DNA from 3 places in the Enterobacter nematophilus genome. Region 3 is predicted to be linked to each of the others. Evidence: predicted binding sites of a transcription regulator. Region 3 holds the regulator's gene; each other region holds the start of a gene.
The links. The regulator CRP, encoded in region 3, controls carbon source genes, mostly activating them, when cyclic AMP is high. The targets are predictions, from matches to a motif close to ATGTGANNNNNNTCACAT.

Region 1 (4,285 bases), on a different contig from region 3:
GCCTTTCCTCAAGATTGCCGAGCGAGTGGCGTTGAAAAACAGCGGGATAGAAACTAACTGAAAGGAAGGACGATGGCGGCGAAGTACATCACCATAGCGCGGGAAATCAAGAAACGCATTATCAGCCAGCAGTACGCCGCCAACGAACCCCTGCCGGACCAGTTTGCGCTGGCGGCGGAGTTCAGCACCAGCCGGATGACCATCCAGCAGGCGATGCGCCAGCTGATCGTCGAAGGGCTGGTCTATACCCGTCAGGGGCAGGGAACGTTCATCCGCAAGAATTTCCTTCAGCTTTCCCAGTGGGATCTCTCCGGCAGCGACTACTTCGGTGCCACCAAAACCTGGGAACATCTGGGCATGGTCACCAGCCAGGTGGTGCATTTTGAGCTGCGCTTCCCGAACGAGAAAGAGCAGGCGTCGCTGATGATTAACGCCGATGCGCCTGTCTATGACTTTATTCGCCTGCGCTTATTAAACGGTGAACCGATGTCGCTGGATTCCACGGTGATGCCGATGAATCTGGTGCCCGGCCTGACGAAAAGCCATCTTGAAGGTTCGGTGTTCCAGTACGTTCAGGAGACGCTAGGGCTGAAAATTATGGGGTCGTACCGGGTGGTGCGGGCGCTAAAGCCAAACGCGCTGGACAGGGAGCATCTGGTCTGCGAGCAGACCGATCCGGTACTGGAAGTGGAGCAGGTGATTTATCTGGAGGACGGCACAGCGCTGGAGTATGCCCACTGCCATTATCGTTACGACCACGGCGGGGTTGTCATCGTGAATAACGGGTAAAAAAAAGCGGGCGCTAAAGCCCGCTTTTTTAATGTTGCTCTGTTAATTCAAACGAACCGGCATACCGGAACGGTTCTGAATCGCCTGGTCGACGATGGTGGTTTCCACGTCAGGCTGAGAGGTCACGGACTGCACCGCGCTGTTCAGCGTAATCGGGACGATCTCGTTGTTGTTGATCTGGTCTTCGCTGGTAGACAGCGGGTTGTGCACTTCAATGTAGCGGCTGCCGTCTGGCTCAGAGGTCGCTTTCACCGGTTCGTTGATAAACTGCACGCGCGTGCCGACCGGCACGTTTTCGAACAGGAACTTAATGTCGTCGTTACGCAGGCGCACGCAGCCGTGGCTTACGCGCAGGCCGATACCGAAGTTGGCGTTGGTGCCGTGGATGGCGTACAGGCGGCCAATGTACAGCGCGTACAGACCCATCGGGTTATCCGGGCCTGCTGGCACAACGGCGGGCAGCGGCTCACCCGCAGCGATGTATTCCGCGTGCATTTTGGCGGTCGGCGTCCAGGTTGGGCCCGCTTTCTTACGCTCTACTTTGGTGGTCCAGTTCAGCGGGGTGTCTTTACCCAGCTGGCCGATACCGATTGGCAGCACGATAACGGTGTTGGTGCCTTTCGGGTAGTAATACAGACGCATTTCGGCGCTGTTAATCACGATGCCTTCATGAACGGTATCCGGCAGGATCAGCTGCTGAGGAATATTCAGCACGGTACCCGCTTTTGGCAGATACGGGTCAACGCCCGGGTTCGCTTCCAGCATGTTAGACAGGCCCAGCTGGTACTGCGCGGCGAAGTACTCCAGCGGCTGAGAGTTACCCTCAGGCACCGTCACCACCTGGTTTTGACCCACCAGACGGCTTCCGTCTGTCGGCAGGGGATACGTCACCGCAGACGCGGTCTTACAAAAACCTACTACGGCTAACGCCGCCGCAAAAAGCGTTGTTAATTTCATGTTCATGTTGTGCGAGGTATCTAAGCCATTCAGGCGATGAGTTGATAAGTCTGAATCTGTGATGGGAGCGCATTATATGTGCATTCCCGCTAACAGGGAATTCAGATGTGTACGAAATCACATTTTTTTCGATTTTGTTAAAGTTTAGTGGATTGCCGCAACACGGGATCTCAATTCGGAATTGTGGCATAATGCCGTGTTTATCACACTTTTCGCAGGAATCTCCCCGTGTTAGTTACCAGCAACGTCACTATGCAGTTTGGCAGTAAGCCGCTGTTCGAAAACATTTCCGTCAAATTTGGCGGCGGCAACCGTTACGGCCTGATTGGTGCCAACGGTAGCGGAAAATCCACCTTCATGAAGATCCTCGGCGGTGACCTGGAGCCAACGCTCGGCAACGTGTCGCTCGACCCTAACGAGCGCATCGGTAAGCTGCGTCAGGATCAGTTCGCCTTTGAAGAGTTCACCGTACTCGACACCGTGATCATGGGGCACGCGGAGCTGTGGGAAGTGAAGCAGGAGCGCGATCGCATTTACGCGCTGGCCGAAATGAGCGAAGAAGACGGCTATAAAGTGGCCGATCTGGAAACCCAGTACGGCGAAATGGACGGTTACTCTGCGGAAGCGCGTGCGGGCGAGCTGCTGCTTGGCGTGGGCATTCCGGTTGAACAGCATTACGGCCCGATGAGCGAAGTCGCCCCAGGCTGGAAGCTGCGCGTGCTGCTGGCGCAGGCGCTGTTCTCTAACCCGGACATCCTGCTGCTTGACGAACCGACGAACAACCTGGACATCGACACCATCCGCTGGCTGGAGCAGACGCTGAACGACCGCGACAGCACCATGATCATCATCTCGCACGACCGTCACTTCCTGAACATGGTCTGTACGCACATGGCGGATCTGGACTACGGCGAGCTGCGCGTGTATCCGGGCAACTACGACGAGTACATGACGGCGGCCACCCAGGCGCGTGAGCGTCTGCTGGCGGATAACGCCAAGAAGAAAGCGCAGATTGCGGACCTGCAGTCCTTCGTCAGCCGCTTCAGCGCCAACGCCTCTAAATCGCGTCAGGCGACTTCCCGTGCCCGTCAGATCGACAAAATCAAGCTGGAAGAAGTGAAAGCCTCCAGCCGTCAGAACCCGTTCATCCGCTTCGAGCAGGACAAGAAGCTGTTCCGTAACGCGCTGGAAGTGGAAGCGCTTACCAAAGGCTTCGATGAAGGCCCGCTGTTTAAAAACTTCAACCTGCTGCTGGAAGTGGGCGAGAAGATTGCCATTCTGGGCGCCAACGGCGTGGGTAAATCTACCCTGCTGAAAACCCTGGTGGGTGAACTACAGCCGGACAACGGCACCGTGAAGTGGTCTGAAAACGCGCAGATCGGCTACTACGCGCAGGACCATGAGTACGAGTTCGAAAACGATCTGACCGTCTTTGACTGGATGAGCCAGTGGAAGCAGGAAGGCGACGACGAGCAGGCGGTGCGCAGCATTCTGGGTCGCCTGCTGTTCAGCCAGGACGACATCAAAAAGCCGGCTAAAGTGCTCTCCGGTGGTGAGAAGGGCCGCATGCTGTTCGGCAAGCTGATGATGGAAAAACCAAACATCCTGGTGATGGACGAGCCGACCAACCACCTGGATATGGAATCGATCGAATCGCTGAACATGGCGCTGGAGATGTATCAGGGCACCCTGATCTTCGTCTCTCACGACCGTGAGTTCGTCAGCTCGCTGGCGACCCGCGTGATCGAAATTACGCCAGAGCGCGTGGTAGACTTCACCGGTAATTACGAAGATTATCTGCGCAGTAAAGGTATCGACGGCTAATTTCCCGTCGTCTTTCACGCTGCAGATGCGTTGGCTTCACCTGTTCACCCCGGTCACTTACTTATGTAAGCTCCCGGGGATTCACAGGTTTGCCGCCTTCCTGCAGCGCGAAATACTTAGGGAAAAGCGTCGTGCCTTTATTCCCTCTCCCCGTGGGAGAGGGTTAGGGTGAGGGCATCAGGCCGCACTATACCACCCACTCGCCCCCTTCAACCCCGTTCACCCGCAGCGTACGTTTTTCCCCTACAGGCAGCGACACTTTCAGCGCCTTCCACGCCGGACGATAATCCCCGCGCGCGTTGACCTTCAAATTGATGGTTGTACCGTCGCACACCATTTCCCATTCTACCCACAGCGCATTGCCGTTCTGGTAGCCCCAGCTTTCGCCGTCGTCTTCAAACAGCAGCCCGGAGGTTGTGCCGACGCCTTTCACCGGGAACAGCTTCAGTTCGCGAGTATTGTCTTTTTCAGCGGACACGTGGGTAATGCGTTCGCTCAGCGGAAGAGCGGCACCGGCGCGCACCAGCAGCGGCAGTTTTTCCAGCGGCGCGTCGAGAACGATGGACTGGCCGCCCGCATACCACGCGTGGGTGTAAAAATCGTACCAGCCGGTGTCGTTATCCGGCAGCCACACGCGGCGCTCGCGCTGCCCGGCTTCAACGACGCTTGCCACCAGCAGGTCGCGGCCCAGCAGGAAGTCATCGCACTCTTCGAA
Region 2 (4,285 bases), on a different contig from region 3:
CATCGCGGAACACATCAAGCAGGCGATTATCGAGCAGGAGCGCCTGGGGCTGGACGTGCTGGTGCACGGTGAAGCCGAGCGTAACGACATGGTGGAGTACTTCGGTGAACACCTGGACGGCTTCGTCTTTACCCAGAACGGCTGGGTGCAAAGCTACGGCTCCCGCTGCGTGAAGCCGCCGGTGGTCATCGGTGACGTCAGCCGTCCGGAGCCGATCACGGTTGAGTGGGCGAAGTACGCCCAGTCACTGACCGACAAGCCGGTAAAAGGCATGCTGACCGGCCCGGTGACCATTCTTTGCTGGTCGTTCCCGCGCGAAGACGTGACCCGCGAAACCATTGCCAAACAGATTGCGCTGGCGCTGCGTGATGAAGTGGCGGATCTGGAAGCGGCTGGCATTGGCATCATCCAGATTGACGAACCGGCGCTGCGCGAAGGTTTGCCGCTGCGCCGCAGCGGCTGGGATGCCTACCTGCAGTGGGGCGTGGAAGCGTTCCGCATCAACGCCGCGGTGGCGAAGGACGACACCCAGATCCACACCCACATGTGCTACTGCGAATTTAACGACATCATGGATTCGATTGCCGCGCTGGATGCTGACGTCATCACCATCGAGACCTCGCGTTCAGACATGGAGCTGCTGGAGTCGTTTGAAGAGTTCGACTATCCGAACGAAATCGGACCGGGCGTGTACGACATTCACTCGCCGAACGTCCCGAGCGTGGAGTGGATTGAGGCGCTGCTGAAAAAAGCCGCTCAGCGCATTCCGGCGCAACGCCTGTGGGTGAACCCGGACTGCGGGCTGAAAACCCGCGGCTGGCCGGAGACGCGTGCGGCGCTCGCCAACATGGTGAAGGCGGCGCAGAATTTGCGTCAGGCTTGATAACGCGCAGGCCCGGTAAGGCGTAGCCGCCACCGGGCTTTTTTTACGCTTTTTTCCCGCCGTACTGGCTAAACCACGCCAGCATTCTCTGCCAGCCATCTTTCGCGGATTCCGCGTGATAGCTCGGACGATAATCGGCGTTAAACGCGTGCCCGGCATCCGGATACACCACAATCTCCGCTTTTGCATTCGCCGCGCGTAGCGCATGACGCATGGTCTCGACGGTATCAAGCGGGATGCCGGTATCCTGACCGCCATATAGCCCTAACACCGGGGCATTGAGATCGGTAGCGATATCAACCGGATGTTTCGGTGAGTTCAGCGTCTTTTCACCCACCAGTTTGCCGTACCAGGCCACGGCCGCTTTGAGCTGCGGGTTATGCGCGGCATACAGCCAGCTAATACGTCCACCCCAGCAGAAACCGGTGACCATTAAGCGGTGCGGGTCGCCGCCGTTGCGCGCCGCCCAGCTGGCGACGTGGTCGAGGTCTGCCAGCACCTGCGCGTCCGGCACTTTGCTGACCAGGTTGCTGAACAGCGTCGGGATATCGCTGTAGTCATTCGGATCGCCCTGACGGAAGTAGAGCTCTGGAGCAACGGCCAGATATCCTTCAAGGGCCAGGCGGCGGCAAAGATCGCGAATATGTTCGTGAACGCCGAAAATCTCCTGAACCACAATCACGATGGGCAGCGGGCCGTCTGCCGATTTTGGTCGCGCGTGCCAGGCAGGCATATTTTCCCCCTGAGAGGGGATGGAGGTCTCGCCCGCCGTAATGGCCTCTTCTGAGGTTGAGACGATGGTTGAAGCATGCGGAGCCGCAGCAGGTGCAAATCCGGTTTTTTCAGTCATGGCATTCTCCGTACCAATGAGTTAGCGCAAAGGTAAATATAGACACCAGGTTAACAACCCACAGTGCCTTAAACGGTCTATCTTTTGTGCAGCACACGACGATATAACTTGTTAATGTGATGTGAATCACTTTTTGATGGAAATTCAATGCAATCATTTTCATTCATGGTGAGATGCGTCACGAAATTATGCTTACCGCTTCTGTAAAGTACCGTTTTACTTCTTCTGACTAACCGACCCACAGAGGAGTCACCTATGTCTAAGTCTGATGTTTTTCATCTCGGCCTCACTAAAAACGATTTACAAGGGGCTACGCTCGCTATCGTCCCTGGCGATCCAGAGCGTGTGGAAAAGATCGCCGCGCTGATGGATAAGCCGGTCAAGCTGGCTGCCCATCGTGAATTCACCACCTGGCGCGCAGAGCTGGATGGCAAAGCGGTGATTGTGTGCTCTACCGGTATCGGTGGCCCGTCTACCTCTATCGCCGTGGAAGAGCTGGCGCAGCTGGGCATTCGTACTTTCCTGCGTATCGGTACCACCGGCGCGATTCAGCCGCACATCAACGTCGGCGACGTGCTGGTGACAACCGCATCCGTGCGTCTGGACGGCGCAAGTCTGCACTTTGCGCCGATGGAATTCCCGGCAGTGGCTGATTTCGAATGTACCACCGCGCTGGTTGAAGCAGCGAAATCCGTGGGCGCAACCACTCACGTGGGCGTGACGGCCTCCTCTGATACCTTCTATCCAGGCCAGGAACGCTATGACACCTTCTCAGGCCGCGTAGTGAGCCGCTTCAAAGGCTCAATGGAAGAGTGGCAGTCTATGGGCGTGATGAACTACGAAATGGAATCCGCAACGCTGCTGACCATGTGCGCAAGCCAGGGTCTGCGTGCCGGTATGGTGGCGGGCGTTATCGTCAACCGTACCCAGCAGGAAATCCCGAACGCCGAAACCATGAAGCAGACCGAAAGTCATGCGGTGAAAATCGTGGTTGAAGCGGCCCGCCGCCTGATCTAGTCCTCCTCGCTGAGATAAAAGGCCGACGCGTTCGGCCTTTATTTTTTGCGTAGCGCCTCGCAGGAAAACCCTTTCAAACTGGACGTTTATACAGCACAATCTTATTTTGTGCGGGTAATACGTTGATGCAGGGGGTATTGTGGATATCTCAATCCTGATTTATGCGGTGATTGCGCTGGCGGGCGTGGGGATAGGCTGGCTGATTTCCAGCTACCAGCACGCGCAGCAGAAAGCCGAGCAGCTGGCGGAGCGTGAAGAGATTGTCGCCGAACTTAGCGCAGCAAAACAACAGCTTGCGCTGAGCGACCACTGGCGCGACGAGTGCGAGCTGCTCAATAACGAACTGCGCAACCTGCGTGATATTAACACCTCGCTGGAGGCCGATCTTCGCGAAGTGACTACCCGCCTGGAATCCACCCAGCTGCACGCCGAAGACAAAATCCGCCAGATGATCAACAGCGAGCAGCGCCTCAGCGAGCAGTTTGAGAACCTCGCCAACCGCATTTTCGAGCACAGCAACCGCCGCGTTGATGAGCAAAATCGCCAGAGTCTGAACAGCCTGCTGACGCCGCTGCGCGAACAGTTGGACGGCTTTCGCCGTCAGGTGCAGGACAGCTTTGGTCAGGAAGCCCGCGAACGCCACACGCTGGCGCATGAGATCCGCAATCTTCAGCAGCTGAATGCCCAGATGGCGCAGGAGGCGGTCAACCTGACGCGGGCGCTGAAAGGCGATAACAAAACCCAGGGTAACTGGGGGGAAGTGGTACTTACCCGCGTGCTGGAGGCCTCTGGCCTGCGGGAAGGGTATGAATACGAAACGCAGGTGAGTATTGAAAACGATGCCCGCTCGCGAATGCAGCCGGATGTGATCGTGCGTCTACCGCAGGGCAAAGATGTGGTCATTGACGCCAAAATGACGCTGGTGGCCTATGAGCGCTACTTCAACGCCGAAGATGACTATACGCGCGAATCGGCGCTGCAGGAGCACATTGCTTCCGTGCGTAACCATATTCGCCTGCTGGGCAGAAAGGATTATCAGCAGCTGCCGGGGCTGCGCTCGCTGGACTACGTGCTGATGTTTATCCCGGTCGAACCCGCGTTTTTGCTGGCGCTCGACAGACAGCCCGAACTGATCACCGAAGCGCTGAAAAATAACATTATGCTGGTCAGCCCCACCACGCTGCTGGTGGCTTTGCGGACCATTGCCAACCTGTGGCGCTATGAACATCAGAGCCGCAATGCCCAGCAAATTGCCGATCGCGCCAGCAAGCTGTACGACAAAATGCGTCTGTTCGTGGACGATATGTCCTCCGTCGGGCAAAGCCTGGATCGAGCGCAGGATAACTACCGCCAGGCGATGAAAAAGCTCTCCTCGGGGCGTGGCAACCTGCTTGCGCAGGCTGAAGCATTCCGCAGCCTGGGGGTGGAGGTTAAACGCGAGATTAATCCGGAATTGGTCGAACAGGCCACAGCGCAGGACGAAGAGTTCCGGCTGCGTGAAGGCAGGGATGAACAAAATTCCGCCAGCCAGGACA
Region 3 (4,285 bases):
CAGAGCGGTACCGGGCAGTCCCGCAAATATCTGCACACCTACGATGAAGCCGTACCGTGGAACCAGGTGCCGGGCACCTTTACCCCCTGGCAACCGCTGCCGGAACCCACCGACGTGCTGTTTTATGAAGGACTGCACGGCGGCGTGGTCACGCCTCAGCACGACGTGGCGCGCCATGTGGATCTGCTGGTCGGTGTGGTGCCGATCGTTAACCTGGAGTGGATCCAGAAGCTGACGCGTGACATGAGCGAGCGCGGCCATTCGCGCGAGGCGGTGATGGACTCGGTAGTGCGCTCCATGGAAGACTACATCAATTACCTCACGCCGCAGTTCTCCCGAACCCACATTAACTTCCAGCGCGTGCCGACGGTGGACACCTCCAATCCGTTCGCGGCGAAAAGCATCCCGTCGCTGGATGAGAGCTTTGTGGTGATCCACTTCCGCAATCTTGACGGCATTGATTACCCCTGGCTGCTGGCGATGCTGCAGGGCTCATTTATTTCGCACATGAATACGTTAGTGGTGCCGGGCGGAAAAATGGGGCTGGCGATGGAGCTCATCATGACGCCGCTGGTTCAGCGACTGATGGAAGGGAAGCAGATTCCGTAAACATGTTCCCTCTCCCCGTGGGAGAGGGTTAGGATGAGGGCATCAACACGCACGATGCCCCATGAATCACGCCTCGATCACTTCATACGAATGGGTGATTTTTACCGCTTTCTCCAGCATTAACGCCACAGAGCAGTATTTCTCGGCAGAGAGATCCACCGCGCGTGAAACCGCCGCGTCTTTCAGCGCTTTCCCGGTAACAACAAAGTGCAGATTAATGTGGGTGAACAGGCGCGGCGCCTCTTCGCGACGTTCTGAGGTGAGTTTAACCTCGCAATCCGTCACGTCATGACGACCTTTTTGCAGAATCGACACCACGTCGATCGCGCTGCATCCACCTGCCGCCATCAGCACCATTTCCATTGGGCTCGGCGCTTTATCGCCGGAGTTACCATCCATCAAAATCTGGTGTCCTGACGCGGACTCGCCCAGGAACGTTAAACCTTCAACCCACTTCACGCGCGCTTGCATATTCATTAACTCCAACGTTGCATTTTTGGTGACAGATTACGCGTGCGTTACATTTCTCGCAATGGAAGGCGACCTGCATCATGCTGAAGCGAGACACCAGGAGACACGCGGCGAAAGCTATGCTAAAACACTCAGGATGCTACAGTAATACATTGACGTTACACATGTATGCAGAGGACATCAAACTTTACTGGCTGCGAAACGTTACGACAGCCGACTTCCCAGGGTATGGGTAAGAATTCGATTGCAACCCCAGAGTCCGGATGCATCTGATGACTCTGGTGACAGCTTATAACAGAGGATAACAGCGCATGGTGCTTGGCAAACCGCAAACAGACCCGACTCTCGAATGGTTCTTGTCTCATTGCCACATTCATAAGTACCCATCGAAGAGCACGCTGATTCACCAGGGTGAAAAAGCGGAAACGTTGTATTACATCGTCAAAGGCTCGGTGGCAGTGCTGATCAAAGATGAGGAAGGCAAAGAGATGATCCTTTCTTATCTGAACCAGGGCGATTTTATCGGTGAACTGGGCCTGTTTGAAGAAGGCCAGGAACGTAGCGCCTGGGTTCGTGCAAAGACAGCATGTGAAGTGGCTGAAATTTCTTATAAGAAATTCCGTCAACTGATTCAGGTAAACCCTGACATCCTGATGCGTCTTTCTTCCCAGATGGCGCGCCGTCTGCAGGTGACGTCAGAGAAAGTGGGTAACCTCGCCTTCCTGGACGTGACCGGCCGCATCGCGCAGACCCTGCTGAACCTGGCGAAACAGCCAGACGCGATGACCCACCCGGACGGCATGCAAATTAAAATTACCCGTCAGGAAATTGGTCAGATCGTCGGTTGCTCCCGCGAAACCGTGGGCCGTATCCTGAAAATGCTGGAAGATCAAAACCTGATCTCCGCCCACGGTAAAACCATCGTGGTTTACGGAACCCGTTAATCCTGCTCAAACGGCGTGCCATCGCGAGGTGTCACGCCGTTTTTGTCTCTTTTCCCCATGTGGCGCAGGCTGATATATCACCCGGAAGTTAACTACGCACTGCGACAAACGCTGGTGTTGTGTCTTCCCGTGGCCGTGGGCCTGATCCTGGGACATCTTCAGCAGGGCTTGCTGTTTTCCCTCGTGCCCGCCTGCTGCAACATTGCCGGTCTGGATACGCCCCATAAACGCTTTTTCAAACGCCTGATAATTGGCGGTTCGCTGTTTGCAGGCTGTAGCCTCGCGGTGCAGCTTCTGCTGGCTCGCGATATTCCCCTGCCGCTGATCCTGACCGTGCTGGCGATGACCCTCGGCGTCACCGCCGAAATCAGTTCGCTCCATGCCCGTCTGCTTCCCGCGTCACTCATTGCGGCCATCTTCACCCTGAGCCTCGCCGGGAATATGCCCGTGTGGGAGCCGCTGCTGATCTACGCCCTCGGCACGCTGTGGTACGGGCTGTTTAACTGGTTCTGGTTCTGGCTGTGGCGGGAGCAGCCGCTGCGCGAATCGCTGAGCCTGCTCTACGTGCAGCTTGCGGATTACTGCGAAGCCAAATACACCCTGCTCACCCAGCATACCGATCCGGAAAAATCCTTACCGCCGCTGCTGACGCGCCAGCAAAAGGTGGTGGATCTGATAAGCCAGTGCTATCAGCAGCTGCATATGCTCGCCGCCAACAAGAACCACGAATATAAACGGCTGCTGCGCACCTTCCAGGTGGGGCTGGACCTTCAGGAGCATATCTCCGTTAGCCTTCACCACCCGCAGGAGGTGCAAAAGCTGGTTGAGCGCAGCCATGCCGAAGCGGTGATCCGCTGGAACGCGCAGACCGTCTCCGCGCGCCTGCGGGTGCTGGCCGATGATATTCTCTACCACCGTTACCCCACGCGCTTTAACATGGACAAACAGCTCGGCGCGCTGGAGAAAATTGCCCGCCAGCACCCGGATAACCCGGTCGGCCAGTTCGCTGCCTGGCACTTCAGCCGCATCGCCCGCGTGCTGCGCACCCAGCGACCGCTTTATCCCCGTGACCTGATGGCGGATAAACAAAAACGTCTGCCGCTGCTGCCGGCGCTGAGAAGCTACCTGTCTCTGAAATCTTCCGCCCTGCGCAACGCCGCAAGAATTAGCGTCATGCTCAGTATCGCCAGCCTGATGGGCATAGCGCTCCACCTGCCGAAACCGTACTGGATCTTAATGACCGTGCTGTTTGTTACCCAGAACGGCTATGGCGCCACGCGAGTGCGCATTCTGCACCGGGCAGGCGGCACGATGGCGGGGCTGATCATTGCGGGCGTGACGCTGCACTTTCACGTGCCAGAGGGCTATACCCTGGCAGGCATGCTGGCGATCACCCTGGTAAGCTATCTCATCATTCGCAAAAACTACGGCTGGGCGATGGTGGGCTTTACGGTGACGGCGGTATACACCCTGCAGCTGCTTACGCTTAACGGCGAACAGTTCATCGTTGCCCGGCTGATCGACACGCTGATTGGCTGCCTGATCGCCTTTGGCGGGATGGTCTGGCTGTGGCCGCAGTGGCAGAGCGGGCTGCTGAGGCAGAACGCCCACGACGCGCTGGAAGCCGATCAGCAGGCCATTCGTCTGATCCTGAGCGACGATCCGCAGCCTTCCCCGCTTGCTTACGAACGTATGAAGGTCAACCAGGCGCATAACGCCCTGTTCAACTCGCTGAATCAGGCGATGCAGGAGCCGGGCTTTAACTCACACTATCTTGCAGACATGAAGCTGTGGGTGACGCACAGCCAGTTTATCGTCGAGCACATTAACGCCATGACGACGCTGGCGCGCGAGCACACGATGCTGACGCCGGATCTGGCGCAGCGCTATTTGCAGTCCTGTGAAATTGCCCTGCAGAGGTGTCAGCAGCGTCTGGAGTATGACGCGCCGGGCGAGTCGGGCGACTCGAACATTCTGGAAGCACCGGAGACGCTGACCCACGGGCCGATGAGCACCCTGGAGCAGCATTTGCAGCGCGTGCTGGGGCATCTGAACACCATGCACACCATTTCGTCGGTGGCATGGCGTCAGCGCCCGCATCACGGCATTTGGTTAACGCGGCGGTTAAAGCGAACCGAGTATTAGCCTTGAACGATCTTCGCGACCGCCGCGGCAAAGCGGGCTAACCCGTCTTCAATATCTTTCTCTTCCACCACCAGCGACGGCGCAAAGCGCATCACGTCCGGCCCAGCGTTGAGCAC

Region 1: a site for CRP is predicted at 1,852-1,869, ahead of OSH03_RS05260 (ABC-F family ATPase). Genes of this name have one in related genera too.
Region 2: a site for CRP is predicted at 1,848-1,865, ahead of udp (uridine phosphorylase). Genes of this name have one in related genera too.

What each region holds. Positions count from the first base shown of each region.
Region 1 is NZ_JAPKNE010000001.1:1,108,820-1,113,104, reverse strand. It holds gene OSH03_RS05275 (PTS sugar transporter subunit IIC) at 1-61, shown strand, start outside; gene OSH03_RS05270 (GntR family transcriptional regulator) at 73-789, shown strand; gene ldtB (L,D-transpeptidase) at 832-1,752, opposite strand; gene OSH03_RS05260 (ABC-F family ATPase) at 1,975-3,570, shown strand; gene OSH03_RS05255 (glycoside hydrolase family 31 protein) at 3,758-4,285, opposite strand, start outside.
Region 2 is NZ_JAPKNE010000013.1:58,970-63,254, forward strand. It holds gene metE (5-methyltetrahydropteroyltriglutamate--homocysteine S-methyltransferase) at 1-883, shown strand, start outside; gene OSH03_RS21230 (dienelactone hydrolase family protein) at 927-1,733, opposite strand; gene udp (uridine phosphorylase) at 1,989-2,750, shown strand; gene rmuC (DNA recombination protein RmuC) at 2,890-4,285, shown strand, end outside.
Region 3 is NZ_JAPKNE010000008.1:21,933-26,217, forward strand. It holds gene OSH03_RS17985 (phosphoribulokinase) at 1-609, shown strand, start outside; gene OSH03_RS17990 (OsmC family protein) at 676-1,080, opposite strand; gene crp (cAMP-activated global transcriptional regulator CRP) at 1,392-2,024, shown strand; gene OSH03_RS18000 (YccS/YhfK family putative transporter) at 2,082-4,169, shown strand; gene argD (bifunctional acetylornithine/succinyldiaminopimelate transaminase) at 4,166-4,285, opposite strand, start outside.